DNA from 2 places in the Streptococcus caprae genome. Region 2 is predicted to be linked to the other one. Evidence: predicted binding sites of a transcription regulator. Region 2 holds the regulator's gene; the other holds the start of a gene.
The links. The regulator CtsR, encoded in region 2, represses protease genes until heat stress. The targets are predictions, from matches to a motif close to TTGGTCAAAAAAGGTCAAANA.
Positions count from the first base shown of each region.

Region 1: a site for CtsR is predicted at 5,528-5,548, ahead of ACFORF_RS00550 (ATP-dependent Clp protease proteolytic subunit). Genes of this name have one in related genera too.

Region 1 is NZ_JBHRZV010000002.1:80,938-96,755, forward strand. Features, by position in the region: gene ACFORF_RS00520 (ABC transporter ATP-binding protein) at 1-737, opposite strand, end outside; gene ACFORF_RS00525 (branched-chain amino acid ABC transporter permease) at 737-1,687, opposite strand; gene ACFORF_RS00530 (branched-chain amino acid ABC transporter permease) at 1,690-2,577, opposite strand; gene ACFORF_RS00535 (ABC transporter substrate-binding protein) at 2,830-3,999, opposite strand; gene ACFORF_RS00540 (DUF2129 domain-containing protein) at 4,077-4,361, opposite strand; gene ACFORF_RS00545 (YlbF family regulator) at 4,354-4,821, opposite strand; gene ACFORF_RS00550 (ATP-dependent Clp protease proteolytic subunit) at 4,871-5,461, opposite strand; gene upp (uracil phosphoribosyltransferase) at 5,785-6,414, opposite strand; gene ACFORF_RS00560 (MalY/PatB family protein) at 6,497-7,666, opposite strand; gene ACFORF_RS00565 (cystathionine gamma-synthase) at 7,670-8,770, opposite strand; gene ACFORF_RS00570 (aminotransferase-like domain-containing protein) at 8,912-10,237, shown strand; gene ACFORF_RS00575 (UDP-N-acetylmuramoyl-L-alanyl-D-glutamate--L-lysine ligase) at 10,253-11,704, shown strand; gene ACFORF_RS00580 (16S rRNA pseudouridine(516) synthase) at 11,908-12,627, opposite strand; gene ACFORF_RS00585 (ABC transporter ATP-binding protein) at 12,920-13,702, shown strand; gene ACFORF_RS00590 (iron-hydroxamate ABC transporter substrate-binding protein) at 13,776-14,711, shown strand; gene ACFORF_RS00595 (FecCD family ABC transporter permease) at 14,957-15,818, shown strand, end outside.
Region 2 is NZ_JBHRZV010000050.1:129,727-143,480, reverse strand. Features, by position in the region: gene ACFORF_RS08625 (CadD family cadmium resistance transporter) at 1-416, opposite strand, end outside; gene ACFORF_RS08620 (FanG protein) at 445-669, shown strand; gene rpmG (50S ribosomal protein L33) at 709-858, opposite strand; gene rpmF (50S ribosomal protein L32) at 874-1,056, opposite strand; gene ACFORF_RS08605 (DUF4767 domain-containing protein) at 1,315-2,253, shown strand; gene rpsB (30S ribosomal protein S2) at 2,452-3,234, shown strand; gene tsf (translation elongation factor Ts) at 3,346-4,386, shown strand; gene ACFORF_RS08590 (PadR family transcriptional regulator) at 4,556-4,882, shown strand; gene ACFORF_RS08585 (DUF1700 domain-containing protein) at 4,869-5,444, shown strand; gene ACFORF_RS08580 (CPBP family intramembrane glutamic endopeptidase) at 5,449-6,240, shown strand; gene ACFORF_RS08575 (DUF4097 family beta strand repeat-containing protein) at 6,242-7,156, shown strand; gene ACFORF_RS08570 (COG2426 family protein) at 7,288-7,755, opposite strand; gene ACFORF_RS08565 (CtsR family transcriptional regulator) at 7,974-8,438, shown strand; gene ACFORF_RS08560 (ATP-dependent Clp protease ATP-binding subunit) at 8,435-10,873, shown strand; gene ACFORF_RS08555 (nuclear transport factor 2 family protein) at 11,254-11,643, opposite strand; gene ACFORF_RS08550 (winged helix-turn-helix transcriptional regulator) at 11,770-12,105, shown strand; gene dusB (tRNA dihydrouridine synthase DusB) at 12,356-13,339, opposite strand; gene hslO (Hsp33 family molecular chaperone HslO) at 13,326-13,754, opposite strand, start outside.

The DNA of each region.
Region 1 (15,818 bases), on a different contig from region 2:
ATTACACGTTTATTAGTCCGTATTTCTTCTGGTGTACCATGCGCGATTAGGCGACCGTACTCCAACACGTAAATCCGCTCTGTTACTTCCATAACCAGGCTCATATCGTGTTCAATCAACATGATAGTAATATCAAACTGGTCTTTAATTTGACGAATCAATTGGGTCAATTCAGCCGTTTCTTGAGGGTTCATTCCTGCGGCCGGCTCATCCAAGAAAAGGATTTTTGGTTCAGTTGCCAGAGCCCGTACAATTTCCAAGCGACGTTGTTGTCCATAGGGTAAGTTTTTGGCCAAGGTGTCTGCACTACCATCCAAATCAAAGATCTTTAGGAGTTCAAGAGCTTTCTCTTTCAACTCAACTTCATTCTTATAGTAGGCTGGTAGGCGGAAAAATGAAGCGAGGACATGAGACTTGTGATGGTTCCCTAGACCAATTAGGACATTTTCCAAGACCGTCATATCTTTAAAGAGACGGATATTTTGGAAGGTCCGTGATAGGCCCAAAGCCGCAATCTTAGACGGTGCTTTGCCATTTAACAAGGTATCATCAAGTGTGACAGTGCCTTCACTTGGTTCATAAACCCCAGTCAGAAGGTTGAAGAGGGTTGTTTTCCCAGCTCCGTTAGGTCCGATCAAGCCAACCAGTTCTCCCTTATGAAGTTCCATGGTCACATCACCAACCGCAGTCAAACCACCGAAGTTTTTAGTCAAATTTTTAACATCAAGAAGTGCCATTAGTTAGTGCCCTCCTTCTTTTTAAAGAATTTTGAGAATTCCAATTCCTTGGTTCCCAAAAGTCCGCCTGGGCGGAAAATCATCAGCAAAATCAAGGCTAATGAGTAAATAATCATGGAAATATCTGAGAAGTTTTTCAGGTAGACATTGAGGATACCTAGCAAAATCGCAGCTACGAAAGTTCCTGTCATAGAACCCAAACCACCCAAAACGATAATAATCAGAATATTTACAGTTGTCATGAAGGCAAAGTCTTTTGGAACAATAGTCCCAACGTAGCCAGCTTGGAGGCCACCTGCAATTGCTGCTGTAACAGCACCGAAGACAAAGGCAATTACCTTCATTTTAGTTGGGTTTACCCCAACAGACTCCGCCGCAATTTCATCTTCACGAACCGAAATCGTTGCCCGTCCAATTGGACTACGCAAGAAGTTCAAGGTAAAGATTGTCGTAATCACAACAAAGACATAAACCAATTGCCAGCTGGTGAAGAGTGGTATAGACATAATCCCACGAGGACCGTTGGTCACATCACCACCATTGACAATCAAGATACGGATAATTTCAGATACACCAAGCGTCGCAATAGCAAGGTAGTCTCCCTTCAAACGAAGGGTTGGCATACCGACCATAAAGGCCACCAAACCAGCCAAAACCATCCCGATAATCAGGGCTAAGAAAAATGTACCGTAGTTAGGACTGCGAGTTCCCAAAATCCCAACAGCGTAGGCTCCAATAGCCATGAAACCAGCGTGGCCCAGAGAAAACTGACCTGAGAAACCTACGATGAGGTTAAGCCCAACCGCCATAATAATGTTAATCCCAATCTGTTGAACAATTTGGATATAGTAGGCATTGAGAAGTCCCGTTGATACCATGGCCTGAATGAGGATAAATCCTGCTGCTAAGAAGGCCAACCAAACAAGATTTGCTTTTAAATTTTGTTTCATCCTTACACCTTCTCTTTCACATTTTTGCCGAGAATACCCGCTGGACGAACCAAGAGGATAATAATCAAGACAAAGTAAACAATGGCATCACGGAAATCAGACAGTCCAATTACAGTCGCAAATGTTTCCAAAATACCGATAACAAATCCACCCAGGGCAGCACCAGGAATAATACCAATACCACCAAGAACGGCAGCGACAAAGGCCTTAATACCAGGTGTCATCCCCATCAGAGGCTGAATGGAGTTATAGTAGAGTCCAATAAGAACACCAGCAGCACCCGCCAAGGCAGAACCCAGAGCAAAGGTAAAGCTGATAGTCGAATCTACGTTAATCCCCATCAATTGAGCTGCGTCGCTATCAACAGAAACCGCCCGCATGGCTTTCCCCATCTTGGTTTTTTGGACGATAAATTGCAGAGCAACCATTAAGAAAATAGAGATTCCCAAGATTAGGAGCTGGATATTACTGATGGTAATCGGACCAAGGTTAAAGTTAACCGTTTGAATGGCCTGAGGAAAGGCACGAACATCCGCTGAGAAGAAATAAACCATGGTATATTCCAAGAAGAAGGAAACCCCAATCGCCGTAATCAAGGCTGCAATCCGAGTCGACTGCCGTAAAGGTCGATAGGCTAGGTACTCAATGACCATCCCCAGACAGGCCGTCAAGACCATGGTCACTGGGAGGGCAATGAAAAATCGTAGGGTCGTATTTTCAATAAAGGTCATGGTATTGATCAGATAGTAACCTAAAAAGGCCCCAATCATGTAAATATCCCCATGAGCAAAGTTAATGAGTTTGATAATCCCGTATACCATGGTATAACCGAGCGCAAGCAGGGCATAAACAGAACCGAGAATCAAACCATTGACAAGTTGTTGGAGCATGTGTTCACCAAACTTTCTAATATAATCAATAGGTTTTACACACTTTATCATCACAAGGCTACTGCCTGAAACGAGCATTTCAATACTTTTAGCCTTTTTAGATTTTAAGTGAGTGTTTTTAAAAATAAAGCAATCTCCATTATATGAAAATTCTGCAACTTTTTCAAGCCTAATGGCAGAAAATCCAGAATAAACTGACAATTTCAATCAGCTATGTAAAAAGAGGGCGAACCCTCTTTTTATCATATATGATTATTTTGCAGTAACTTCATCAACAGAAGATTGTTCACCCTCTGTCAACCCTACAACATAAACTGATTTTACAACGTTGTGTTCTTCATCAACAGATGTCTTACCAGTAACTCCCTCAAGGTCTTTAGTAGCTGCAAGGTTGTCTTTGATATCTACAGAAGTTTTTGCGCCTTTTGCTGCCTCAGCTGCCATGTAAACTGAGTCGTAAGCAAGAGCAGAGAACATTGAAGGCTCTTCGTTGTACTCAGCCTTATAAGCATCATAGAATTTTTGAGCTTTTTCAGATGCTGAAGTTACAAAAGCTGAAAGGTAGTAAACCTTGCTTGCAGCAGACTTAGTTGCCAATTCAGCAAATTGTGGTGAGTCGAAACCATCTGAACCAAGGATTGGTTTGTCAATGCCCATTTCACGCGCTTGTTTTGTGATGGTACCAGTTTCGTTGTAGTAACCAGGCATGATGATAGCGTCAAAGTCTTTGTCTTTGATTTTTGTCAAGGCAGCTTGGAAGTCTTTATCACCTGAAGCAAAGGTTACTTCTGCTACGATTTCACCTTTGTAAGCTTCTTTGAAGGCATCCGCAATACCTTTTCCGTAGTCAGATGAGTTGTCATAGTAAAGGACAACTTTCTTCGCAGACAAGTTTTCAGTTGCGTAAGTCGCCATAACTTGTCCTTGGTATCCATCCGTAAAGGTAGTACGGAAGAAGTACTCTTGAACATTACCTGATGAATCTTTAACCAAGTCTGTTTGAGTTCCTGAAGGTGTGATCATCGGAACAGCTCCAGAAGTAGCTGATGAAATCGCTGCACCTGAGGCACCAGATGTTGCAGGACCTACGATAACGTTAGCTCCTTCTGAGATAAGGGCAGTTGCGTTACTTGCAGCTTCTGCAGTCTCAGACTTAGTGTCTTTTGAGATGACTTTGATATCTTTACCATCAACACCACCAGCAGCGTTAATTTCTTTTGCAGCTAGTTTAGCTCCTTTTTCCTCAGTTTGACCGTATGAAGAAACCTCACCAGACAATTCAAGGTTAAGACCGATAACCAGTTCGTCACCGATTTCAGTACCAGTAGCTGAAGAATTAGTTGTAGAAACGTCTGAACATGCTGCTAGCATCACTGATGAAGCCAAGGTAGCAAATGCTAAAACGAGATTGCGTTTTTTCATGAGATAACTCCTTAAAAATTTCTTAATTTTTTGACTATGCTACCTAATATACGGAATTGTCTGAAAATTGTCAACCCCTAAGCCTCATTTTCTTCAAAATTTTCTGATTTTTCCAACTGCAGGAGATTTCCAACAAAATTTTGGTCGATGGTATCCAGTTCAGAGACACGCACTTTTTTAACATACTTAAGCTTGTTCAACTGGGCAACCGTTTCTTGGACTTCCCCTGCTGGTAAATAAAGTAATAAGTACCGCATCCGTTTGGATTGGTAAATCAAATCTCCAAACTTAGCGATTTTCCGCGCATCACGGTTATAGTATAGGTAAACAAATAGGCCTACACGATTTTCTTTTTCAAACATATCTTTCCTCATTTTTAATTTCATTTGCCTCTCGGATACTTGTTCCACCCTTATGATGATTCGGGCGTCTGGCTGTTAGTGGAAGTCCTGTATCAACGAATATGGTCTCTGAGACACTGGAAACCAGCTGCTCAGTCAGTTCCGCCAAGCGCCTTTGCAAGTCCACTTCTGCTTGTCTGAAACAAACAACCTTATCATTTAGGTCTAATTCACGTTTTCTTGAGAGCAGTTCTCGCCTTTGCTGACGAACTTCAGGACGAAAGCTGGCAAATTCTTCTATGGCTTGATAGGCTTCCTTGGCTTGACCAAAATCTAGGATTTCCTGAACGAGGACATCATCTGCTTCCAGCTCTGCCTTTGCTCCCAGATAAGCCTGAACTTCTGGCTCAGCTTTTAAGGCAAGGACAATCTGGTCAATGGCTTCATCCAATTCAAAGAGAGAGGCATCAATTTTTAACATACCTCCATCATATCAAAAAAACATGACAATCGCCATGTTTCTCAAGTCTTTATTTCAAATCATTATTAGCCATGATTTCATCAATAAAACCGTACTCAAGAGTCTCTTCAGCACTGAGCCAGCGGTCACGTTCTGCATCATGGTGAATTTTTTCAACAGTTTGACCCGAGTTTTCCGCCAAAATTTTCTCCAAGATATTACGTGTTTTGAGCAAGTGCTCAGCAGCAATGGCCATGTCAGTCTGTTGAGTACCGCCACCTGTACCACCCATTGGTTGGTGAATCATGTACTCAGCGTTTGGTAGCATGAAACGTTTCCCTTTGGCACCAGATGAGGCAATAACAGTTCCCATGGATGCTGCCATCCCCATGACAATGGTTTGAACGTCTGATTTAATAAAGTTCATGGTATCAACAATCGCCAAACCTGCTGATACAGAGCCACCAGGAGTATTGACATAAAGATAGATGTCTTTGGTAGGGTCTTGAGCGTCTAGGAATAATAGCTGAGCGATGATTGAGTTAGCCATGTTATCCTCAACAGGACCTGTCAACATGATAATACGGTCTTTCAAAAGACGGGAATAAATATCGTAAGAACGTTCACCACGGCTCGTTTGTTCAATAACTACAGGAATCATAGAATTTCTCCTCTATACAATAGTGTGTGGCTGATTGGCCACCAAGTATGAGACTATTATAGACTTTTGGTCAAAAATGGTCAAATAAAAACTTTTCAAGATAAGTCCTGAAAAGTCTTTGGGAATGACAGGCCACGAATTTTAAAGAAGTTGCCTCCCTTATTTTCATACGAAACGCCTGTATCTTGCAAATTTTAAATAAATTTCACGAAGGTCCAAGGACTTTCGGCGCTTTCCTATTTCTAGGCTCCGACCTAAATAAGTCCACTGGACTCTCGTCGCTCTCCAGTTTCAAGGCTCCGACCTAAATAAGTCCACTGGACTTATTTAGTCCCAAACAGGCGGTCACCAGCGTCACCAAGTCCTGGAACGATGTAGCCATGTTCGTTTAGTTTTTCATCCAAGGCTGCTGTATAGATGTCAATGTCTGGATGTGCTTCTTGGAGTTTTTGTACGCCTTCTGGCGCTGCAACCAAGCAGACAAATTTAATATTGTAGGCGCCACGTTTTTTCAGAGAATCGATGGCCAAAATAGCAGAGCCACCTGTCGCCAACATTGGATCCACCAAGAAAATTTGGCGTTGGTCAATATCTTCTGGCAGTTTGACCAAGTATTCAACTGGTTGGAGGGTTTCCTCATCACGATACATACCGATATGACCAACCTTGGCAGCTGGAACCAGGCTAAGCAGGCCGTCAACCATCCCAATACCCGCACGCAGGATTGGAACAATGGCCAATTTTTTACCGGCCAACTGTTTCTGTACTGTTTTAGTAATCGGTGTTTCAATTTCAACATCTTCCAGGGGAAGGTCGCGTGAAACCTCGTAACCCATCAACATGGCAATTTCATTAACCAACTCCCGAAAATCTTTTGTAGAAGTCGACGTGCGACGCAAGATAGACAATTTGTGCTGAATCAGCGGATGTGAAATAACTTGAAGTTTACCCATAAGTGAACCACTTTCTAGTTTAGTTTTCTCTATTATACCAAAAAATCCTCCAAAGAGGACTTTTCAGATAGAATTTGTTGCCTTACCGGTCAGCAAAAGTTTTAACAATACGGTCAACAGCCTCTTGGACGATGTCTGCAGGAGCTGCCGTATTGAAACGGAAATGGCACTTGCCTTCCCGTCCAAAAGTAAGACCATCATTGAGCTGGACCTTGGCCTCTTCAAGAAGGAGACGGCTGATCTCTTCATGTTCTAAGCCAAAGTCAGAGAAATCCAACCAGACCAAATAAGTACCTTCAGGCTTGAGGAACTTCAGTTTAGGCAAGTTTGCGTCAAAGGTTTCCGCTAAATAGGTGATATTGCCTTCCAGAACTGGCTTGAGTTGCTCCAGCCAAGGTTTTCCTTTTCTGAGGGCTACTTCCGTTGCCAAAAGTCCCAGACTTGACACTTCATGCTGATTGTTGACTAACTGTTGGTCCTTGAAGGTTTTTCGCAATTCAGGATTTTGGATAATAGCAAAGCTATTCTTAGTACCAGCGATGTTAAAAGTCTTTGTAGCGCTGGACAAAATGATAGCAAAGTCCTTGAATTCAGGAGCAACCGTATTAAAGGAATGGTGCTCATGACCAAACAAGGTCAAATCTTGGTGGATTTCATCAGAGACCATGAGAACTCCATGTTTCTGACAGAGACGACCAATTTTTTCTAGCTCATCACGGGTCCACACGCGCCCACCTGGATTATGGGGACTGCAGAGGATGTAGAGTTTGACCTCATTGTCAACGATGTCTTTTTCCAGTTGGGCAAAATCAATCTCAAAATGATCATTTTGAACCAGAAGCGAATTGGTTATCAGCTTGCGCTTGTTGAGCTTTACACTGCGGGCAAAGGGAGGATAGACAGGCGTGTTAATAAGTACCGCATCCCCTTCCTTAGTATAGGCCTGGATGGCCACAGAGATGGCTGGGACAACCCCCTCAATAAGGACAAGGTCCTCAGGAGAAATCGCGTAGTGGTGCTCTGCCATTTCCCAATCCACAATGGCTTGAAAGAGGCTTTCTGACGGCTCATCGTAACCAAAAACTGTACGGTTGGCAAAGCCTTGGAGGGCCTCTGACATCTCAGGAAAGACAGGAAAATCCATATCCGCGATCCACAATGGCAGAAGGTCCTTATCTTCCTTGGTTTTCAACCACTTGATAGCATTGGTTGAGAGGCGGTCCGGCAAGGTTGTAAAATCATAACGAGTCATAGTTTAACTTCTTTCTAAAGCTTGCTTAAGGTCAGCCTTGAGGTCTTCCACATCTTCGATACCGATGGAAAGGCGGAGCAGGTCATCCGTCAAACCGTAGGAGTGGCGGACTTCCGCAGGGATATCTGCATGAGTCTGGGTTGTTGGATAGGTAATTAAACTCTCTACCCCACCCAGGCTCTCTGCAAAGGTAATCAACTCTAGGCTGTTAATGATGGTTGGAATCTTAGCCACATCCTCCACCTTGATGGAAATCATGCCACCTTTGCCAGGGTAGAGCACTTCCTTAATCGCTGGATGTTCTTGAAAGAAGCTAACCAAGGCCTGAGCATTTTCGGTTGATTTTTCCATGCGGAGTTTGAGGGTTTTAAGCCCACGCATGACCATGTAGGAATCAAATGGAGACAAGGTTGGCCCCGTCGTGTTGAGGTTATAGTAAAGCTTGTCGTAAGTTTCCTTGTCACTGGTTACCACAACTCCTGCCAAGACATCATTGTGCCCTGCCAAATACTTGGTCGCTGAGTGAACAACGAGGTCAGCCCCCTGTGTGATTGGCTTTTGGTAAATTGGACTGTAGAAGGTGTTGTCGACAATCAATTTAGCTCCCTGAGCATGGGTTTTTTCTGCAACCTTGGCAATGTCATACTCAAACATAAGGGGATTGGTTGGAGTTTCAACGTAGACAATATCAGTCTCGTCAGAAATGGCTGCCAAGAGCTCTTCTTGCGTGTTCACATAAGTAAATTGGAAACGTCCTTGTTTTTCTTGGTCGTTAAACCAACGGAAGGAACCGCCGTAGAGGTCACGAACAGCAACCACCTTAGACCCAACTGGGAAAATCTCAAAGGCCAATACGATGGCAGACATGCCTGATGAGGTTGCAATGGCATAGTCGGCTTCCTCAATGGCAGCCAAGGTTTTCTCTAAGGTAGCGCGGGTCGGGTTCTTGGTCCGTGTATAGTCAAAACCAGTCGACTGGCCGAATTCTGGGTGCTGGTAGGTAGTTGAAAAATGAATGGGCGAAGCCAGGGCCCCAGTTGCCTGATCAGAATTGATTCCTGCACGGGCTAAAATCGTGTCAATTTTTAAAGTTTGTTTGGTCATCATGCTCTCCTATTTCAAAGCGTTGTCCTTATTTTACCATTTTTTAGGGTAAAAATAGCAGAATTGTCAGAAAAATTCTCTACTTTTCTTCTCTAGAAATTTACGATACAATAGAGGCATCAACTGTACGGGGACAAAAATATGACTAGATATCTCAGCAAACACGAGCAGATTTTCTTGGATTTGGAAAACGATATCCAAACAGGAAAGCTGACAAAGGGAGATAAACTCCCCTCTATCCGCAAGCTCGCGGAGACCTATGCCTGTAATAAGGACACTGTCCAGCGAGCCCTGCTCGAACTCAGACACCACAATCTCATCTACGTCAGGAACAAGAGTGGTTACTATGTCCTTGGTCAGGACAAGGCCATCAATGACGACTGGGATTTCACCCGTGATTTGGAACCTGATAAGCTCTCTCCCTACGACGACTTTCAAAAATGCCTCAACGAAAGTCTGGTTGGACGGGAGGCCTACCTGTTTAATACCAGTAGTACCAACCAGGGGCTACCCCAACTCAGCCTCTCCCTGCAAAATCTCCTAGCAGACTACCACGTCTATTGCAAGCCAGCAGATATCGTTGTAACCTCTGGAACCCAGCAGGCCCTCTATATTTTGAGCCAGATGACCTTTCCCAATCACCACCAGACTATTTTATTGGAACAGCCCACCTACCATCGGATGAACGCTCTGGTCAAATCTCAAAATCTCCCCTACGAGACAGTTACTCGCACACCCCAAGGACTGGATATGGCTGAGCTTGAGCAACTCTTTGCCAGCCAGACCATCAAGTTTTTCTATACCATTCCCCGTCTTCATAACCCTCTGGGAACTTCCCTCTCCAAGGCAGAAAAGACCAAGCTTCTGGAACTGGCTGAGCGATACGATGTTTACATCATCGAGGATGACTACATGGCTGACTTTGACAGTAGCCACGCCAGCCCCCTCCACTATTTTGATCAGAGTGACCATGTTATCTACCTCAAGTCCTTTACGACAACCATTTTCCCAGCCTTGAGAATGGCTGCTGCAGTCCTTCCCACTGTCCTAAGACAAACCTTTTTAGACTACAAAAACCTGATGGACTACGACAGCAATTTTATCATGCAAAAGGCCCTCTCCCTCTATTTGGACAATGGCATGTACAAGAAACACAGGGACCAATTGGTCAAGGGACACAGGGATAAGATACAAGACCTGCAAGCACTCTTAAAGAAATATTCTCTCGCAACAGACGTGGTCTTGTCAGACTGCAAGATTTGCCTACCAGCCAACCAGGTCAAAAAGGACCATCTCAAGTTCTACTTTGAGCCTGATCAACTGCTCCGCCATGCCTACATCACCCCAAACCCTTTGGACTACTTCCAACTCAACCTCAATAAGAAAGATAAGGACGCTCTGGACCAACAGCTCAGCCGTTATTTTGCCAAAAGTAGGCGGACGAGGCTTGTCAAAGCTGACCAATAAGTCTACAATAGAACTATGATTACACTCGAACAAACCCTAAACATTCTCCGGCAAGACCATAACTTCCGTGAGATTGTCTCTAATGGCCAATTTTTCTACAAGTGCCCGGAAAACCCAACCTTTACAAACATCAGCTACGACAGCCAGACTGCAGACAGCGAGACCCTCTTTTTTGTCAAAGGCGCCAGCTTTAAAAAAGAGTATTTGGAACAGGCTGTGGCTCAAGGCTTGACCTATTACGTGGCAGAAACTGACTATGAAGTTGGCATCCCTGCCATCATCGTCACAGACATCAAGCAGGCTATGAGTCTGGTAGCCATGGCCTTTTATGGCAATCCCCAGGACAAGCTCAAGCTCCTAGCCTTTACAGGGACCAAGGGCAAAACGACAGCTGCCTACTTTGCCTACAACATCCTCCAGCAAAGCCACAAGCCCGCCATGCTCTCCACCATGAACACGACCCTAGACGGCAAGACCTTCTTCAAGTCTGCCCTGACCACTCCTGAGAGCCTAGACCTCTATGCCATGATGGCGGAGGCTGTCTCTAACGGTATGACCCACCTCATCATGGAGGTGTCTAGCCAGGCCTATCTAGTCAAGCGGGTGTATGGCTTGACCTTTGATGTCGGCGTCTTTCTCAACATCAGCCCTGACCACATCGGCTCTATCGAGCACCCGACCTTTGAGGACTACTTCTACCACAAGCGTCTCTTGATGGAACATAGCAGAGCAGTTATTGTCAACTTTGGCATGGACCAGGCCCAAGTCGTGCTAGAGCAAGTTGCAGACCAAGACCATGACTTTTATGGCACTGGCTCTGACAATACGATTCTCGATTCGCAAGCCTTTCGTTTCACGGTGGCTGGCAAACTCGCTGGGGATTACGACATCCAGCTCATCGGCCGTTTCAACCAGGAAAATGCTATCGCAGCTGGACTGGCATGTTTGCGTTTAGATGCTAGTCTGGAAGATATCCAGACAGGGATTGCCCAGACAACCGTTCCAGGCCGCATGGAAGTCCTGACCCAAGCAAACGGCGCCAAAGTCTTTGTCGATTACGCCCACAACGGAGATAGCCTTGAAAAACTCTTGGGCGTTGTCCTGGAACACCAGACAGGTCAGGTAAGTCTCCTTATCGGAGCACCTGGTAACAAGGGTGAAAGCCGTCGGAAGGACTTCGGCCTCCTCCTCAACCAGTATCCTGCTGTCCAAGTGATTTTGACGGCAGATGACCCCAACCACGAGGACCCTGCAGAAATCTGCGCCGAAATCGCCAGCTACATGAACCGTCCCTACGCCACCATCGTGGACCGAGTAGAAGCCATCCGCACAGCCCTGGTCCAAACGACAGGGCCACAGGATGCCGTTATCATTGCCGGTAAGGGAGCTGACGCCTACCAGATTGTCAAGGGCAAAAAAGATGCGACTTACCCAGGTGACCTGGAAGTCGCCAAGAAGTATCTCTAAACATTAAAGAAAACTAGATATAGAAAAAATGCATAGAAAGGCGTTAGCAAGACGTCCATTCTATGCATTTTTGATTACCGAACTTTCAAAAGAAAAGCTAAGTATTGAGTTCCTCCCAGTCTCTTTTAGACTCATTCAAACGCTCAATAGACAAGGTAGGTTGATGTCTGCATAAGAGAATTAGTTTTATTTTTGGACACCAATTAACCAAAATAATCTTTTAGTTTTTCTTGTTCGGTCAAGGTCAACTCACGGTAGTGTCCAGGCAGAAGGTCATCTTCCAAAACAAAGGAACCAAAGGAAATCCGCTTGAGATAGGTTACCTTGACACCGTAGGCCAGGCACATTTTCTTGACCTGGTGGAAGCTCCCTTCTGAAATCGTCACATAGGCCTTGCTCAAGCCTGCTTGTGCCTCCACAATCTGTAAATCGGCTGGCTTACAAACCCGTCCCCCTTCAAAAACAACACCATCTTTGAAAAAAATCGCCGCATCCTCACCTAGCAAGCCATTGACTTCCACGTAATAGGTCTTGGTCACATGGTATTGGGGATGGAGCATGCGAAAGCCCAGGGGACCATTGTTGGTTAACAGCATCAGACCTTCCGTGTCTCGGTCCAAACGACCGACAGGGTATAGCCCAGGAACCTGATCCTCTAGAGCCAGACAATCTATGACCGTATCAAACTGGTCATCTCGGACAGCTGATACCACTCCTTGAGGTTTGTTAAGCAGAAAATAGGCACTCCCTTCAACAGTGACTTGCTTTCTAGCAACACGAATGTCCTGTAGACCAGCATCCACAATGGCATTACTTCTTGTAACTATCTGACCATCCACTGTCACCTGACGGCTTTTGAGCAATTTTTTGACCTGATTCTTTGATCCAAGCTCTGCTATTTCCAATAATTTATCCAAACGCATATCTCTAGTATAGCATCTCGAGTTCCAAATTGGAATTTCCTGCTGGTGATTGAAGTCGTCATATAGTAAATTCTCAAGTTTGTTCAAAAATATTCTCCTCTAAATCCACCTTCTTTTTTAGAATAATTATAAACTATCATCCCTTATTTTTAATCATTCTAAATATTCTTTGTAATCGTTCTAAACACTGATTTAAAAGGCTTTATTGAGATAAAAAATCTTTTTTTCTTGTTATATTTGTGCTATACTGATGATGATTTTTAATCAATTTTTTAATGAAAGGAGGTTAAATATGTCCAACATTCGTGCTGAGGGGATTCAGGTTGCCTATGATAAAAAGGTTATTATCGATGACTTGTCTCTAGGCCTTCCTCCTGGTCAAGTGACCACCATTATCGGCGCTAATGGTTGCGGTAAGTCAACCTTACTCAAGGCCCTGACCCGCATTCAAGCTATTCAAGATGGGGCCATTTTTCTGGATGGGGACTCTATTGCCCATTTACCGACCAAAGAAGTGGCTAAAAAAATCGCTCTGCTACCGCAAGTTTTGGAAGCGACGGAGGGAGTCACAGTTTATGACTTAGTGTCTTACGGTCGCTTTCCCCACCAGCGCTATCTGGGGAATTTAACAACCCAAGACCGGGAGAAAATCCACTGGGCCATGGAGGTCACAAAGACCACAGAATTTGCCACCATGGAAGTTGATGCCCTCTCGGGAGGTCAACGCCAGCGAGTTTGGATTGCCATGGCCTTGGCCCAGGATACGGATACCATTTTCCTAGATGAGCCAACAACCTACCTGGATATGAACCATCAGCTGGAAGTCTTAGAACTCTTGCAAAGACTCAACCAGGAGAATGGCAAGACAATTATCATGGTTCTCCACGATTTGAACCTATCTGCTCGATTTTCTGATCATCTTATTGCCATGAAAAACGGAGTCATCTGCTATCAAGGCAGTCCACAAGAAATCATGACATCTGATATTCTCAAGGAGATTTTTAGCATCGATGCCCAAATTATCCAGGACCCCCACAGCCAACAGCCTATCCTGCTGACCTATCAGCTACTTTAGGCTCACATCCTCATACACCATAGCTAATGACCAACCTCTTTAGCTCCCTATAGATTTAGTAAAGGAATTATTCATGAAAAAGAACTTGTTTAAGACCCTATTTGTGGCCTTCCTCGCTGTCTTTACCTTGGCAGCCTGCTCGTCTCAATCTTCTTCAAAAGAAACAACTGAGACTAAAATCTCAGCCATGCCAAAAATCGATGGCTTCACCTACTATGGTGAGGTGCCAGAAAGCCCTAAGAAAGTCGTCAGCCTAGCATCGTCCTACACTGGTCACCTTCTAGAGCTTGACCTTAACCTGGTCGGTGTGACTTCCTACGATAAGAAAAACCCAGTCCTTACAGACTATGTCAAGGATGCCGAAGAGGTTGCTGCGGCAGACCTTGAAGCCATTGCCACCCTCGAACCAGATGTTATTGTTGTTGGCTCTACGGAGGAAAACATTGAACAACTGGCAGAAATCGCCCCTGTTATTTCAATCGAATATGGCAAACGTGACTACCTGCAAATTCTTTCAGACTTCGGTTCTGTCTTTAACCAAGAAGACAAGGCTCAGGACTGGTTGGACGAGTGGGAAACCAAGATCGCTGACACTAAAAAAGAAGTTCAAGCTGTCACTGGTACTGATGCAACCTTCACTGTAATGGGTCTCTACGAAAAAGAAATCTACCTCTTTGGCGATAACTGGGGCCGTGGTGGAGAAGTCATCTACCAAGCGCTCGGTTACACTGCTCCAGAAAAAGTAAAAACAGAAGTCTTCCCTACAGGCTACCTGGCCATCTCTCAAGAAGTGGTCGCTGACTACGTTGGTGACTACGTGATTGTAGCAGCAGAAGATGATACTACTGGCTCTTCTCTCTATGAGAGTGATATCTGGAAGGCTATCCCAGCTGTCCAAGAAGGCCATGTCATCCGTGTTGACGCCAACGCCTTCTATTTCAATGATCCATTGACCCTGGAATACGAACTTGAAACCCTTCGAGATGCTATTCTTGCTACTAAAAAGTAAGCCGTCTGACCACGAGAGCTAGGCAACCTTTTCTAGCTCTCCCTATTTAGAGAGGAAAATCTATGTCTCCTTTAGACAAACATTTGACTCAGAAAAAACAGAGAGTGGAACAAAAATCGTTAACTCGCAGAGTTCGATTTTGTCGTTCCACCTCCGCAAAGTTGAGTAGGGCTGTAAAAGCTGATAAAATCAGCGCAATAGAGTCCACTCAACCACTGCGTCTAGTAAGAAACACTATAGACCATTTGAAGCCAGGGACTTTTGGCCCTGCTTCTGTTTTTTTCATCATTCTACTGCTCTTTGCATCAGGCTGGTACCTCAGTCTACGCTTTGGGGCAGTTTCTTATAGCAACGCTGACCTGATGGCTGTTCTTAAGCATCCCTTTACCAATTCAGCCAACCAAGATGTCATTATCGATATCCGTCTGCCTCGGATGGTTGCAGCCGCTTTGGTCGGGGCAGCCATGGCTCTCTCAGGCGTAATCATGCAGGGCGTAACCCGAAACCCCATCGCTGACCCTGGACTTCTGGGTATCAATGCTGGGGCAGGACTTGCCCTCATCATCAGCTATGCCTTTGTCAAGAGCCTCCATTATTCAGCTATCCTTGCAATCTGTTTCATCGGTTCTGCTGTTGCCACCATTCTGGTCTTTAGTCTGGCCTATCAACCACGCAAGGGCTATAATCAACTTCGCCTGATTTTAGCGGGTTCCATGGTGGCTACCCTATTCAGTGCTATCGGGCAGGCCCTGACCATCTATTTCAACCTATCTGGCGCCATCATCGGCTGGCAGGCTGGAGGACTGGTTCAGACCAACTGGTCCATGATTCGCTTTATCGCTCCCTTTATCCTCCTTGGAATGCTGGCAGCTCAAGCCTTCGCCCACCAACTGACTATTCTCAGCCTTAACGAGACGGTATCTAAGGCCCTGGGGCAAAAGACGTTTTTCATGACCATCAGTTTGCTTGGCATCGTCTTACTTTTATCAGCATCTGCGGTTGCCTTGATTGGTTCCATAGCCTTTGTCGGCTTGATTATCCCACACTTTGTTAAGATGTTTATCCCTCGAGATTACAGGCTTATCTTACCCCTGACCGCCTTTGCTG
Region 2 (13,754 bases):
AAATTCGCTAAATTTAAGGTAGTAAAATATGGGACAAAGACACCAATATTGTCAGCACCACAACTTGCAAAAGTAATCATAGCGACTAGAAAAATCAGGTTTTTATTATCTTTGCGCAAACCTTCTTTGGCAATAGCTTCGCCATCAGAATCTCCAAAAAGCAAAACTTTGAGGCCTAGGAAAATTGGAATCAAACCGAGCAAACCTAAAATCTCTTTACTAGGAATATAATCTAAGACGAATGCAAAAAGCAAACTTAGCAATATTAGACTAACAGAGCCTAGAAATTGTCCTAAATAGATGTTAATGATGTCTTTTCTGCTTTTTCTTTTGGCAAAAAATAACATTAGGATAATAAGTAAGTCTACGGCTGTCCCAGAATACAGGATTATTGAAGTAACAACATTTTGAATCATAAAACACCTCATTCAAATATATTTTTGAATGTATTTTAACATTAAACATTGTAGATGTCAACTTCAGCTCCACCAAAATATAGATAAGAAGTTAGTGTACCAAATATTAAAAAGCCCTGCCATCGAAATGATAACAGGGCTTAACTTCAATATCCAAATGATATATTCATCTAAAAAAGGTAGAGTAAAAGGTAGAGTTCTTATTGATTTATATTGCAATGTAATGAACTTCAAAATTTCAAAAATCGCTTAAAATCAATGTTTTGACGTCTAATGACGTGTAGTGAACCCCTTACTTAACCTCAGTAAAGACAACATGTTTACGCAATTTTGGTGAGTATTTCTTCAATTGAAGACGGTCTGGAGTGTTACGTTTGTTTTTAGAAGTAAGGTACAAGCGTTCACCAGATTCTTTGTGTTCAAGTGTAATATTTACGCGCATGGTAACTCCCTTCTATTATTCTGCTGCTGCAGCTTTGGCGATTTTACGTCCTTTGTAGTATCCTTTCAAAGATACACGGTGTGAACGTGAGTAGTCACCAGTAGTTTCGTCAAATTTTACAGATGGAGCTGTCAATTTGTAGTGTGTACGACGTTTGTTTTTCTTCGCTTTTGATGTGCGACGTGCAGGTACTGCCATTTCTTTATATCCTCCGTGGGTAGTTTATGACTTTCGTCAACTTTACTAGTATAGCAGAACTTTTTTGTAAAGTAAAGTTACTTGACACTTTTTTTGATTTTTTTGGTCCATAGCAGAGCTGGTTGATTTTTAAGGCTTGAATTTGGAGGCTTGGAAATCCTGTTTAACCGGTCTCCTATTTTTCAAAAATGAACCTAGAAATCCCAGAAATCAGGCAGATTACCCCGTTAGCTATATTATAATAGAATAGGAGATTTTATGAATAAGGGATTATCATTTGGGTTAGTAGCCGTAAGTGTTTTGAGTTTGGTCGCCTGCTCTGGTAAGAGGGAAAAGGAAGTCAAGCAAGAAAAGACCACAACCGTAACCACGATGTCAAGTCAAACGACTACAACCACCACAGCTAGTCAACCTGGGGTCTGGTCAGCAGATAAGGGGAGACAGTTGCATGACTACATCATCAATACCTGGGGACCTGCCCTAGGTCAGGGCTATGTGGAGTACACACCGACTAGTCCAGGGAATTTTTATGGGGTTTCTGTACCAAATGGCTTGATGGGACATAGCCTTAGTATGGTTCCAGATTTCAGTGGCCTAACCCCAAAATTGGTCTGGAGTGCTGATGGTAATCATCAACCTGGGGAGACTGCTTTAGTCGCTGTGTTTTCTGATATTGAAACGACGGTCTATCCCTCATCTCATCTTTACTTTTTCACCTATCAAGATGGGGTCGGCAAGGTCTGGATTACGGAACAAAACCAAGGTAACTCGGAAAACCAGCTTTACTTTCGGGAAACCCAAAATGTGGATTTAAGGAATTTCTATGTCGGTTTAGTCGGCGGCGGAACTGGGCAGACCAGTGCGACGACGCAGGCTACCCCGTCCTCTTCACAGACTGCTTTGACCAGTGATCAAGCTGGTCGATGGGCTGCCGCCCACAAGGCTTCTGAATATGGAGCGCCTTATACAAGGGAGGACTTTGCCTATCGCGTGACACCCGCAGACCAATCTTCTGATGGCCTTGTGGCCATTCAGGTTCTGGAAAATCACAATAGTGAGAACATGAAGTGTGTGGGAGCAGCGTCTGGGGTTTCTTCTTCATCTTCCTTCTATCGGATCAATGCCAAGGGTGAACTGGAAAAGATGGATGCAACCAGCGGAGTCTATCAGATTGTTTCCCAGACCTATTTTGAGTAGGAGTGGAGGCTCTTGTGAGCCCTAGTGGTTTTGCAAGAATTCTAGCTAAAACCCTTGCGAAAACCAAGCTTTTCTGCTAAAATAATAGAGTTGTGTCAACAACAAATACTCATCTTGGATGAATTGTCTGTCTGTTGCCCTTGGGTTGGCGGGCGAGTTGAAGTCTGAGAGAGGAAAAAACATAAAGGAGAAATACTCATGGCAGTTATTTCAATGAAACAATTACTTGAGGCTGGTGTACACTTTGGTCACCAAACTCGTCGCTGGAACCCTAAGATGGCTAAGTACATCTTCACTGAGCGTAACGGTATCCACGTTATCGACTTGCAACAAACTGTAAAATTGGCTGACCAAGCTTACGACTTCGTTCGTGACGCTGCAGCTAACGATGCTGTTATCTTGTTTGTTGGTACTAAAAAACAAGCCGCTGACGCAATTGCTGAAGAAGCTACTCGTGCTGGTCAATACTACATCAACCACCGTTGGTTGGGTGGTACCCTCACTAACTGGGACACAATCCAAAAACGTATCGCTCGTTTGAAAGAAATCAAAGCAATGGAAGAAAACGGAACTTTCGAAGTTCTTCCTAAGAAAGAAGTTGCTTTGCTTAACAAACAACGTGCTCGTCTTGAGAAATTCTTGGGTGGTATCGAAGATATGCCACGCATTCCAGACGTAATGTACGTGGTTGACCCACACAAAGAACAAATCGCTGTTAAAGAAGCTAAAAAACTTGGTATCCCAGTTGTTGCTATGGTTGATACAAACGCTGATCCAGATGATATCGATGTTATCATCCCAGCTAATGACGACGCTATCCGTGCCGTTAAATTGATCACTGGTAAATTGGCTGACGCTGTTATTGAAGGCCGCCAAGGTGAAGATTCAGTTGAAGCTGCAGCTGCAGAAATGACTGAAGAGCCAGCATCTACAGAATCAATCGAAGAACTCGTTGAAGTTGTAGAAGGTTCAAACGCTTAATCAAGCAAATCGGATACGATCCAGGTACTGTTCACTAGCTGGACGGTACATCAAACAATGACCACTAGGGGCGGGCCCAGCCCAGCCCCTTTTTATACAAAGGAGAAAAAAATGGCAGAAATTACAGCTAAACTCGTTAAAGAATTGCGCGAAAAATCAGGTGCCGGCGTTATGGACGCTAAAAAAGCCCTCGTAGAAACTGATGGTGATATCGAAAAAGCGATTGAATTGCTTCGCGAAAAAGGGATGGCAAAAGCAGCTAAAAAAGCTGACCGTGTTGCCGCTGAAGGTTTGACAGGTGTTTACGTAAACGGTAACGTTGCGGCAGTTGTTGAAGTCAACGCTGAAACTGACTTCGTTGCGAAAAACGCTCAATTCGTTGAATTGGTTAACGAAACAGCTAAAGCAATTGCTGAGCAAAAACCTGCTAACAACGAAGAAGCCCTCAAAGTGACTTTGGCTTCAGGTGAAACACTTGAAGAAGCTTACGTGAACGCGACTGCAACAATCGGTGAGAAAATCTCATTCCGTCGCTTTGCTTTGGTTGAGAAAACTGATGAGCAACACTTTGGTGCTTACCAACATAACGGTGGCCGTATCGGTGTTATCTCTGTTATCGAAGGTGGCGACGATACCCTTGCTAAGCAAGTATCTATGCACATCGCTGCGATGAAACCAACTGTTTTGTCTTACACTGAACTTGACGAGCAATTCGTTAAGGATGAGTTGGCACAATTGAACCATGTGATTGAACAAGATAACGAAAGCCGTGCTATGGTTGGTAAACCAGCTCTGCCATTCTTGCAATACGGTTCAAAAGCACAACTTTCTGACGAAGTTATCGCTGCTGCTGAAGAAGCTATCAAGGCTGAATTGGCTGCTGAAGGCAAACCAGAAAAAATCTGGGACAAAATCCTTCCAGGTAAAATGGATCGCTTCATGCTTGACAACACTAAAGTTGACCAAGCTTACACACTTCTTGCACAAGTTTACATCATGGACGACAGCAAGACAGTTGAAGCTTACCTTGACAGCGTAAACGCTAAAGCAGTTGAATTTGCTCGCTTTGAAGTTGGCGAAGGTATCGAAAAAGCTTCAAACGACTTTGAAGCAGAAGTTGCCGCTACAATGGCTGCAGCCCTTAACAACTAAGATTTAAAGAAGCCCAATTCTAGTTAAGGAATTGGGTTTTTGCGTGCTCAAAAAATTTTTAAAATATATATAAAATTTTTACACATAATCTCTTGACAGGTAATTTCGATAGGTATATAATTTACATATAAAATAATTATATATAAAAATATTACACAAGGAGGGAGATATGTATTTTCCAACTTCAGCAACGGTGATTGAGTTTCTGATTTTGGCAATCGTGGACAAGGAAGATTCCTACGGTTACGAAATTAGCCAGACGGTGAAGCTCATTGCCAATATCAAAGAATCAACGCTCTATCCAATTTTAAAAAAGATTGAAAAGGAGGGGTGTGTGACGACATATAGTCAGGAGGTCCAAGGGCGGAGGCGAAAATATTACGCTATCACGGATGAGGGACGTCGGCAATTGCAGTTCCAAAAAGGAGAATGGGAGGCCTATACAGGCACGATTGAAAGGATTGTAAAAGGGAGTTTGAGACATGACAAAGACTGAGTATTTAGCAGAACTAGATCGCTACTTGCACCGCTTGCCTAAGGCGGATTACGAGGAAGCGATAGAGTACTTTACCGAGTATTTTGAGGAGGCAGGACCTGAGCACGAGCAGGAAATCATGGCAGAGCTAGGTAGTCCGCGTGAGGCTGCCAGTGATTTAATTGTCCGCCTTTTGGATGAGGGGGATGAACTAGCTTATGTAAGCCCCAAGAAACAGCACAACTTGGTTAAGATTGCCTTGATTGGGCTCTTGGCGGCACCGATGGCCATTCCCTTATTAGTTACTCTTTTAGCCCTTGTGTTTACGATTGTGATCTTAGCTGGGGCTATGATTTTTACGGTAGCGGTGATAGGATTTGCCTTATTTGGATCGTCCGTCTTTATGATTGTAGATGGACTGAGCTATGTGACGTCGGGTCTATGGACAGCATTCCTTGGGACAGGGACAGGTCTTTTGTTCCTCGGAGTGGGAATTCTCTTACTAATCGCCAGCTGGGAAATCGCTAAAATGGCTGGTCAAACCATCATCTCACTCTCAAAATGGGTCTTGAAAAGGAGATAAAAAGATGAAGAAGCAGGGTAAAATATTGCAATCACCTTTCCTTAAAGCGGTTTTGATGACCTTAATTTTTGTGGGGATTGAGATTCTGGCAATGGGTTTTGGGACTATTCATCCTTTGTTGTATGACCTAGCACTCAATGGCTGTTGCTTAGCTCTAGCTTGGTTCATGACCTGCAAAGTTGATAAAAAACCGTGGAAACGAATGGGTTTATCGGTTTCAAAAAAATCAGGGAAAGGATTTTTAATCGCTTTGCTACTCACTGCTAGTGCAGTAGTGATTGGAACGGTTTTGTCAAGGTTTATTTTCCATGATGAAGTATTTGTACTGAGAGGAACGGTAACGGTTGGGGGAATTTTAGTGACAGTAGTAGCTTTCTTACAGCCAGCTTTCATCAGTCAAGGATTTCCTGAAGAGTTAATTTTTCGTGGTTATCTCGTTCCTATGCTAAAAGATAAGTATAATGGTGCGCAGACGATGGCTATTTCAGTCGGTTTATTTACCCTCATTCATGCTATTCATCTTCGAGAAGGCTGGGCTTATGGGCTATTGACTATGTTTTATGCTTTTAGTTTTGCCTGTTTGGCTTATATGATGAAGGAACTTTGCCAAACAACCTGGGCAGCGGTTGCGGTTCATGGTGGTGTTCATTTTACAAGAATGCTATTGATGCTGTTTGGGTTTGCTGAAACGGATACAGCAGTTCTGGTACAGAGTATTGTCCTTAGTCTACTGGTTGTGGTTATAGGAGTTTATTTTAGAAAAAGATTGTTTTTTTGCATATTAAGGAGTTCATAAGATGAAAAGATTGAAACGTACTGTATTAAGTTTTGCGGTTCTTGCTAGCTTGTTGGGTGCTATTATGATGGGGATTGGTTATGTCAAAGGTGGCATCGCTCAGACGAATCAATTACAGACTGCGGGCTTGACCAAGGTTGAACAAACTGTCGAAGCTTTTGACCAGATTGCTATTGAGTCCACCGACTCTGCTTATACGCCGGGCTATACCATTGTGTTGAGACCGTCAAGTACAACCGAATCGTCTGTATCTTACTTTACCAGTGATAAGCGTCCGGTGACAGCTACGGTCAAAAATGGCGTGCTTACCCTAACAACAGCTATGCCATCGGATTCAAAAGAAGTTCGCTTTTATTTTCCGAGTGTAACAAATGTGTGGGGACATATAACCAATAAACGGATGGCAGATGCTGATACTATTGTGATTGAAGTGGCAAAAGGGACTGATTTGAAAAAGCTGGCAGCTAATCTGACGACAGGGTCTCTTGAGATTTCAGATATGAAAATAGCAGAGCTGGGCCTATCTGCTGCAGTTGGGTCTGTAGAGTTGATCAATGTTACAGTGGACAAGGGCTTAGTTGATGTCGATACTGGTGATTTTGAAGCTGAGGGTAGTCAGTTGAACAGTCTGAGCCTTACGAGCTCGGTCGGTTCGGTTGATTTGATTAAAACGACAGTTAGCGAAAGTGACATGACTCTTGATATGGGGTCTCTTGATGGCGAAGGGGTGACCTTCCTTGGCCACAATACGATTGCTACGTCTATGGGAGATGTTGACCTGATCTTGGCAGATAAAAACCTGACGGTCCTCACTTCAGTGGATTTAGGTGATAGCGATATTAGTACAGGCTTGATTAAGTCTGATAAAAATCAGCTGGAAATCACAACGGATACCGGTTCGATTACTGTAGAATAAAAGAGGTTGGGTAAACCTCTTTTATTCTACAGTAATAATTTAAGATGAAAAAAATGGTAGAATCAACGTTTTTGATGACATTGTTCTAAGCCATTTATGATTTCTGAGCTTTTTGCCCAGCTTCTATTTTCTTAATGGGTGAAGACATTGAGTCCAAAGACAGTCAAGGTTCCCATGATGATACCTGCTAGGACAACACCTAGCATGACGGCAGTAACTGAGCGTTTGAAGTCCCAGTCGAGGATGGATGCTGCCAGGGTTCCAGTCCAAGCTCCTGTTCCTGGCAAGGGGATACCAACGAAAAGGAGGAGGGCCCAGAAGAGTCCACGGTCTCCCGCAGCAGCCTTGAGTTTTTCACCACCGCTGTGTCCTTTTTTCAGACACCAGGTGAAGAAACCACCGATTCCAGGTTTATCCTGTCCCCACTCGAGAACCCGACGGGCAAAGAAAAAGATAAAGGGCATGGGCAACATATTCCCGATTACGCCAATCAGGAGAGCCTGCCACATGGGAATACCGGTTGCGATGGCATAGGGAACAGCACCGCGCAATTCTACCAGGGGCACCATAGAAATAAGAAGTGTAATTAAATAGTTCATCGTTATAGCCTTTCAATTGTTAACTCTTCTATTTTATCTTATGTCAGGGACAAAGACAAGAAAAAGGCGACTGATGGAGAACCAGGTCGGGTTACTGCTCTGCTATTGCCCTAGAGAAAACAAGGAATAAGTTAAAGCTGTATCTTTCCCTTTCAAAATGCCTTGATTTGCGATATAATAGTCAGTAAAAGTCAAATATGGAAGTGAAAGGAGAGCCCATGGTATCAAAAAACACTTCAGATAGCATTGAAGAGCATATTAAGCAGTTGCTGGAGCAGTCGGGAATGGCTGAGATTCGGCGCAGTATTTTGGCGGATGAGTTTCAAGTCGTGCCTAGTCAGATTAACTACGTGATTAAGACACGGTTTACTGAGAGTCGGGGTTATGTGGTTGAGAGTAAGCGTGGTGGTGGTGGTTATATCCGCATTGTCAAGGTGCGTTTTTCGGATAACCACCAGTTGATTCGTAATTTGATTAACAATATTGGGGAGCACATCAGTGAGCCTGTTTTTACGGATGTGGTTCAAGTTTTATTTGATGAGGGTTTGGTCAGCGAGCGTGAGGGCAATCTTGTATTGTCCATGGCTATGGATGAAGTGCTAGGCCAGGATGCTCCACGGATTCGAGCTAGGATGCTCCGTAAGATATTGCAACGGTTAGACCGTAAAGGGAAGGTAGAATGAGTAAGTTTTCGATAAAGTTACAGGAAGTATTTAGCCTAGCACAATATCATGCCAATCGGTTTGAAAGTCGATATTTAGAGAGTTGGCATCTATTGTTGGCGATGGCTGAGATTGAAGATTCTATTGGTGGTCTGTCCTTAGCTGAGTATGGTGCAGAGGTAACGAGCCAAGATTTTGAGGCAACGATCATCATGGTTTTGGGCAAGGTTCCACATCCAGGGATCAAGGATATTCAATTCTTGACGCGGTCCTTGGCTTTGGATAACACCTTGCGTCTGGCAGGATCGGTAGCTCAAGTCGTTGGGGCCACTGAAGTAGGGACTGAGCATGTCCTCTATGCCATGCTCATGAATCTCGACCTGATGGCGACCCGAGTCCTAGAGATTTCTGGTTTTAAAATCAAAGATGATGGTGAATCTGTTCGTCTGGCTGATCTCCGCAAGTCTTTAGAGCGCAATGCGGGCTATACCAAGGAGCAGGTCAAGGCCATCCATGAACTCAGACGGCCTAAGAAACTCAAGAATAACAATTTCACCGACATGATGAAGCCACCGACGACAGAAGGTGAGCTATCAGATTTCACACGAGACCTAACAGCGTTGGCTAAGGCTGGACGCATCGAACCGGTTATCGGGCGTGAGGCGGAGATTGACCGCATGCTCCAAATCCTGAGCCGCAAGACTAAGAACAACCCTGTTCTGGTTGGTGATGCGGGTGTCGGTAAGACGGCACTTGCTAATGGCTTAGCTCTGCGAATTGCCAAGGGAGCCGTGCCTTACGAGATTTCCAAGATGCGGGTGCTTGAGTTGGACATGATGAGTGTTGTCGCTGGAACTCGCTTCCGCGGGGACTTTGAGGAGCGGATGAACAAAATCATCAACGATATCGAAGAGGATGGACAAATCATTCTCTTTGTTGATGAGGTTCATACCATCATGGGTTCAGGAGCTGGGATTGACAGCACGCTTGATGCGGCCAACATCCTCAAGCCTGCCTTGTCCCGAGGGACTCTTCATATGGTCGGAGCGACGACTCAGGATGAGTATCAAAAGCATATTGAAAAAGATGCAGCCCTGTCCCGCCGTTTTGCCAAGGTCTTGGTAGAAGAGCCGAGCGTAGGCGATGCGACTGCGATTTTGATGGGACTTAAAGAGAGTTATGAGACCTACCACCATGTGACTATCTCAGATGAGACGGTTGAAACAGCCGTCAAGTATGCCAAGCGTTACCTGACCAGCAAGCAGTTACCAGACTCTGCCATTGATCTTTTGGACGAGGCGGCAGCTACGGTGCAAAATATGGTTGAACGGGAGGATGAGGAATTTCTGACACCGGCTGACCATGCGATTTTAGCAGGGGACTTTAAGTCCTTGGGAAATCTGTTGCAAAGGGAAGAGGAAGCTCCAGTTCTGGCTGAAATGGCTGTGACGCCAAACCATATTCTGAAAACCCTCAGCAAACTGTCTGGTATTCCTGTTAGCAAGATGACCCAGGCCGACAACAAGAAATATTTGAACTTGGAGAAGGAACTCCACAAGCGCGTGATTGGACAGGATGCTGCTGTGTCCAGCATCAGTCGGGCTATCCGTCGCAATCAGTCTGGCATTCGGACAGGCAAGCGACCGATCGGGTCCTTTATGTTCCTGGGACCAACAGGTGTCGGTAAGACAGAGTTGGCTAAGGCTCTGGCCCAGGTTCTCTTTGACGATGAGAGTGCCCTGATCCGTTTTGACATGTCAGAGTACATGGAGAAATTTGCGGCCAGCCGTCTCAACGGTGCCCCTCCAGGCTATGTCGGCTACGATGAAGGTGGCGAGCTGACCGAGAAGGTCCGCAACAAGCCTTACTCAGTCTTGCTCTTTGACGAGGTTGAAAAGGCCCATCCAGATATCTTCAACGTCCTCTTGCAGGTCTTGGACGATGGGGTTTTGACCGATAGCAGAGGCAGAAAGGTTGATTTCTCCAACACGATTATTATTATGACTTCTAACCTTGGGGCGACAGCTCTGCGTGACGATAAGACCGTTGGTTTTGGCTCACGCGACATTCGTTTCGACCATGCCAATATGGAAAAACGCATCATGGAAGAGTTGAAGAAGGCCTACAAGCCAGAATTCCTCAACCGTATCGATGAGAAGGTTGTCTTTCATAGTTTAAGTCAGGAAGATATGCGTGACGTGGTGAAAATCATGGTCCAACCGCTGGTGGCGAATCTGGCAGAACGTGGGATTACCCTCAAGTTCCAACCGGCAGCCCTCAAGCATCTGGCCCAGGCTGGCTACGACGTGGAGATGGGGGCTCGCCCACTCCGCCGCACCCTGCAGACTGAAGTCGAAGACAAACTGGCAGAACTGGTTCTCTCTGGCGAACTCAGCTCAGGCCACACCCTCAAAATTGGCCTCCAAAAAGACAAACTCAAGTTTGACTTGGTCTAGATATAGTCGAATGAAGAGCTTTGAGACAAGGCATTGAGACGCAGACAGTACTTGGGTACGGCAAGTCGAAAATAACGATGTATCAAGGTTCTTCAAATGTCTATAAACAAGAAAAAGCCATCTGACTCCCTAGAAAAGGAGTAGATGGCTTTTTGAGTGTCATTGAGGATTTTGATACCCACTTAAAACCTCAAAAGAGAGATAGGTTGGCGCAGATATAAGTTAGCTTATACTCTTCCAAAATCAAAACTATACGTCGCTAGGTTTTCTTGCCTAACTTTAGTTATGTCTACGTCAACCTGCCTTGTCTAGTTTTGAGGGATTTTGTCTTGCTTCTTAAATTTTTTGATGCACAAGAGTTTTTTAATCAGAAGGGGACCTTATCCCCAAAAGGCATCTTCTTCGGCTTGGTCAGAAGAAAAGAGCCAGACTTCCTTGATTTTTCCGTCTTCTATACGGAAAAGATCAACACCGTTCATGTTCAGTTCTTTTCCATCTGTTCGCGTGCCTAAGAAGGTCACGTTAGCGGCAACCAGGTCATCGTTATCTGAGACCCAATTAGTCAGGACTTTAAAGGTACCGTTTGTTTTCTCAGCAAAGCTGGCAAGGTGGGCTCCGAGCGCTTCTTTACCGTGATAGGTATCAGCTGTGGTGTGCTGGCCAGATTGGTGCCAAATGATATCATCGGCCATTGTCGCAAAAACTGCTGGGAAATCTCCCTTAATCAATCTTTCGTTATAAGCGTTAAAAATCTCTAGATTTGTTGACATATAAAACCTCCAAAAAATGTTTTGTTATGCTATAATTGTAGCAAATACAATCGATTAAACAAGTACGCTTTTTATCGTTAGCTAGTATCAAATACGATACTATTGTGGATATGACAGGAGAAAAAATTGACAAATAGAGTAAGTGAGTATGGAATATGTCCCTTTGCGACCACTCAAAAAGTCCTAACAGGCAAGTGGGCCTTGGTCATTCTTTACCAACTGAGTACAGGGACCAAGCGTTTTAATGAGTTACAACGACTGATTCCAGGTGTGACACAGACTATTTTGACTCGTCACCTAAGACAGTTAGAAGCCGATAAAATTGTACAGCGCAAGGTCTATGCCGAAGTGCCGCCTCGAGTTGAGTATTCCCTAACGGATATCGGTCGTTCCTTTCAGAGTGTCCTAGATGCTGTTGAAATCTGGGGTCTGGATTATATCGAACAGTTATCTCAGTCCTAGGCTGAAACGACTCTTTTGAGCTTCTATGCTTAAATTATAGTTATTTGAATGACTCTTGACACATCCTTGTTTTCGCATCGCTATATCCAAGTGCTGTCTGTGTCTTATCGTCTTGTCTCAGAGATCTTCATTTGACTAGGAATAATGCTCGTAGTATTTTGGACTAGCTAAACTTTCTTGTGACTTTGGGAAAATAAAAAGCCACATCTTCTCATTTGAGGGTCACTCAAAAGGAAGACTTGGCTATTTTTTATTTCTGACGAATCTGTGCAAAGAGTTCTTTGACTTCATTGAGGCTTTCAGCACGGGATACTGCCCCGCGGACCTTGGCAGCCCCAGAGGTCCCTTTCAGATAATGAGGTGCCAGGCCACGGAATTCACGGACCGCAATATCCTCACCTTTGAGATTGACCAGGCGGGTCAAGTGGTCCTCGGCGATGTCCAATTTTTTATCAAATGGAAGATCAGGCAACTCTTCACCTGTCTCAAAGAAATGATTGATTTGGGTAAAGATGTAAGGGTTGTTCATGGCAGCGCGGCCGACCATGACAGCGTCAACTCCCAGTTCTTCAATCATGAACTTGGCATCTTGAACTGTACGCACATCACCATTTCCGATGAAGGGAATCTTAGTGATGGCTTTAGAAACACGTGCTAGGGTTTCATGGTCACAGGTGCCTGTGTACATTTGTTCACGGGTCCGACCATGCATGGCCAAGGCAGAAACACCAGCAGACTCAGCTGCTAGAGCATTCTCCACAGCTAGGGCATTATCAGCCCAGCCGGTCCGCATCTTAACTGTCAATGGAATGTCGAGGACTGAGGTAACTTCCTTAACGATGTGGTATATCTTATCGGGGTCGCGGAGCCATTTGGCACCGGCCTCATTTTTAACAACCTTGTTAACAGGGCACCCCATATTGATGTCCACGATGTCAGCCTTGGTATTGGTTTGGATGAAGTCAGCGGCACGTTTGAGGCCTTCTGCATCTCCTCCAAAGAGCTGGATGGACATAGGATGTTCGTTCTCATCGATATGGAGCATGTGGAGGGTTTTTTCATTATTATAAAGCAACCCTTTTTCAGAAATCATCTCCATAACGACCAGACCTGCCCCGAATTCCTTGGCAATAGTCCGGAAGGCAGAGTTGGTCACGCCAGCCATGGGAGCTAGCACCGTGCGGTGGGGGATTTCAACGTTTCCAATCGTAAAGGATGAATTAAGCTTGGTCATGGATTAGGGCCTCCAAATCGTCTTGAGTAAAATTGTAGGTGGTGCCACAGAATTGGCAGGTAATTTCAGCCCCCTTGTCTTCATCGGCCATGGCCTGGAGTTCGGACTTGCCCAGAGTTACCAAGGCAGCCTCGAAACGCTCACGGGAGCAGTCGCAGGCAAAGCTGATGTCTTCTTCGGAAAGGCGTTTGTAGGCATCTTCGCCGTAGAGGGCTGATAGGAGAGCTTGAATGTGGTCGTCAGACTCTAGTAAGGTTGAGATAGCAGGCATCTCTTGGATCCGTTTTTCGAAGCGGGCGATTTCTTCGTCCTTTGCTCCTGGCAAGACCTGCAACATGAAGCCTCCTGCGACCTTGACCTTATCCTCTTTATCCAGGAGCACATTGAGACCGACGGCAGATGGCGTCTGCTCAGA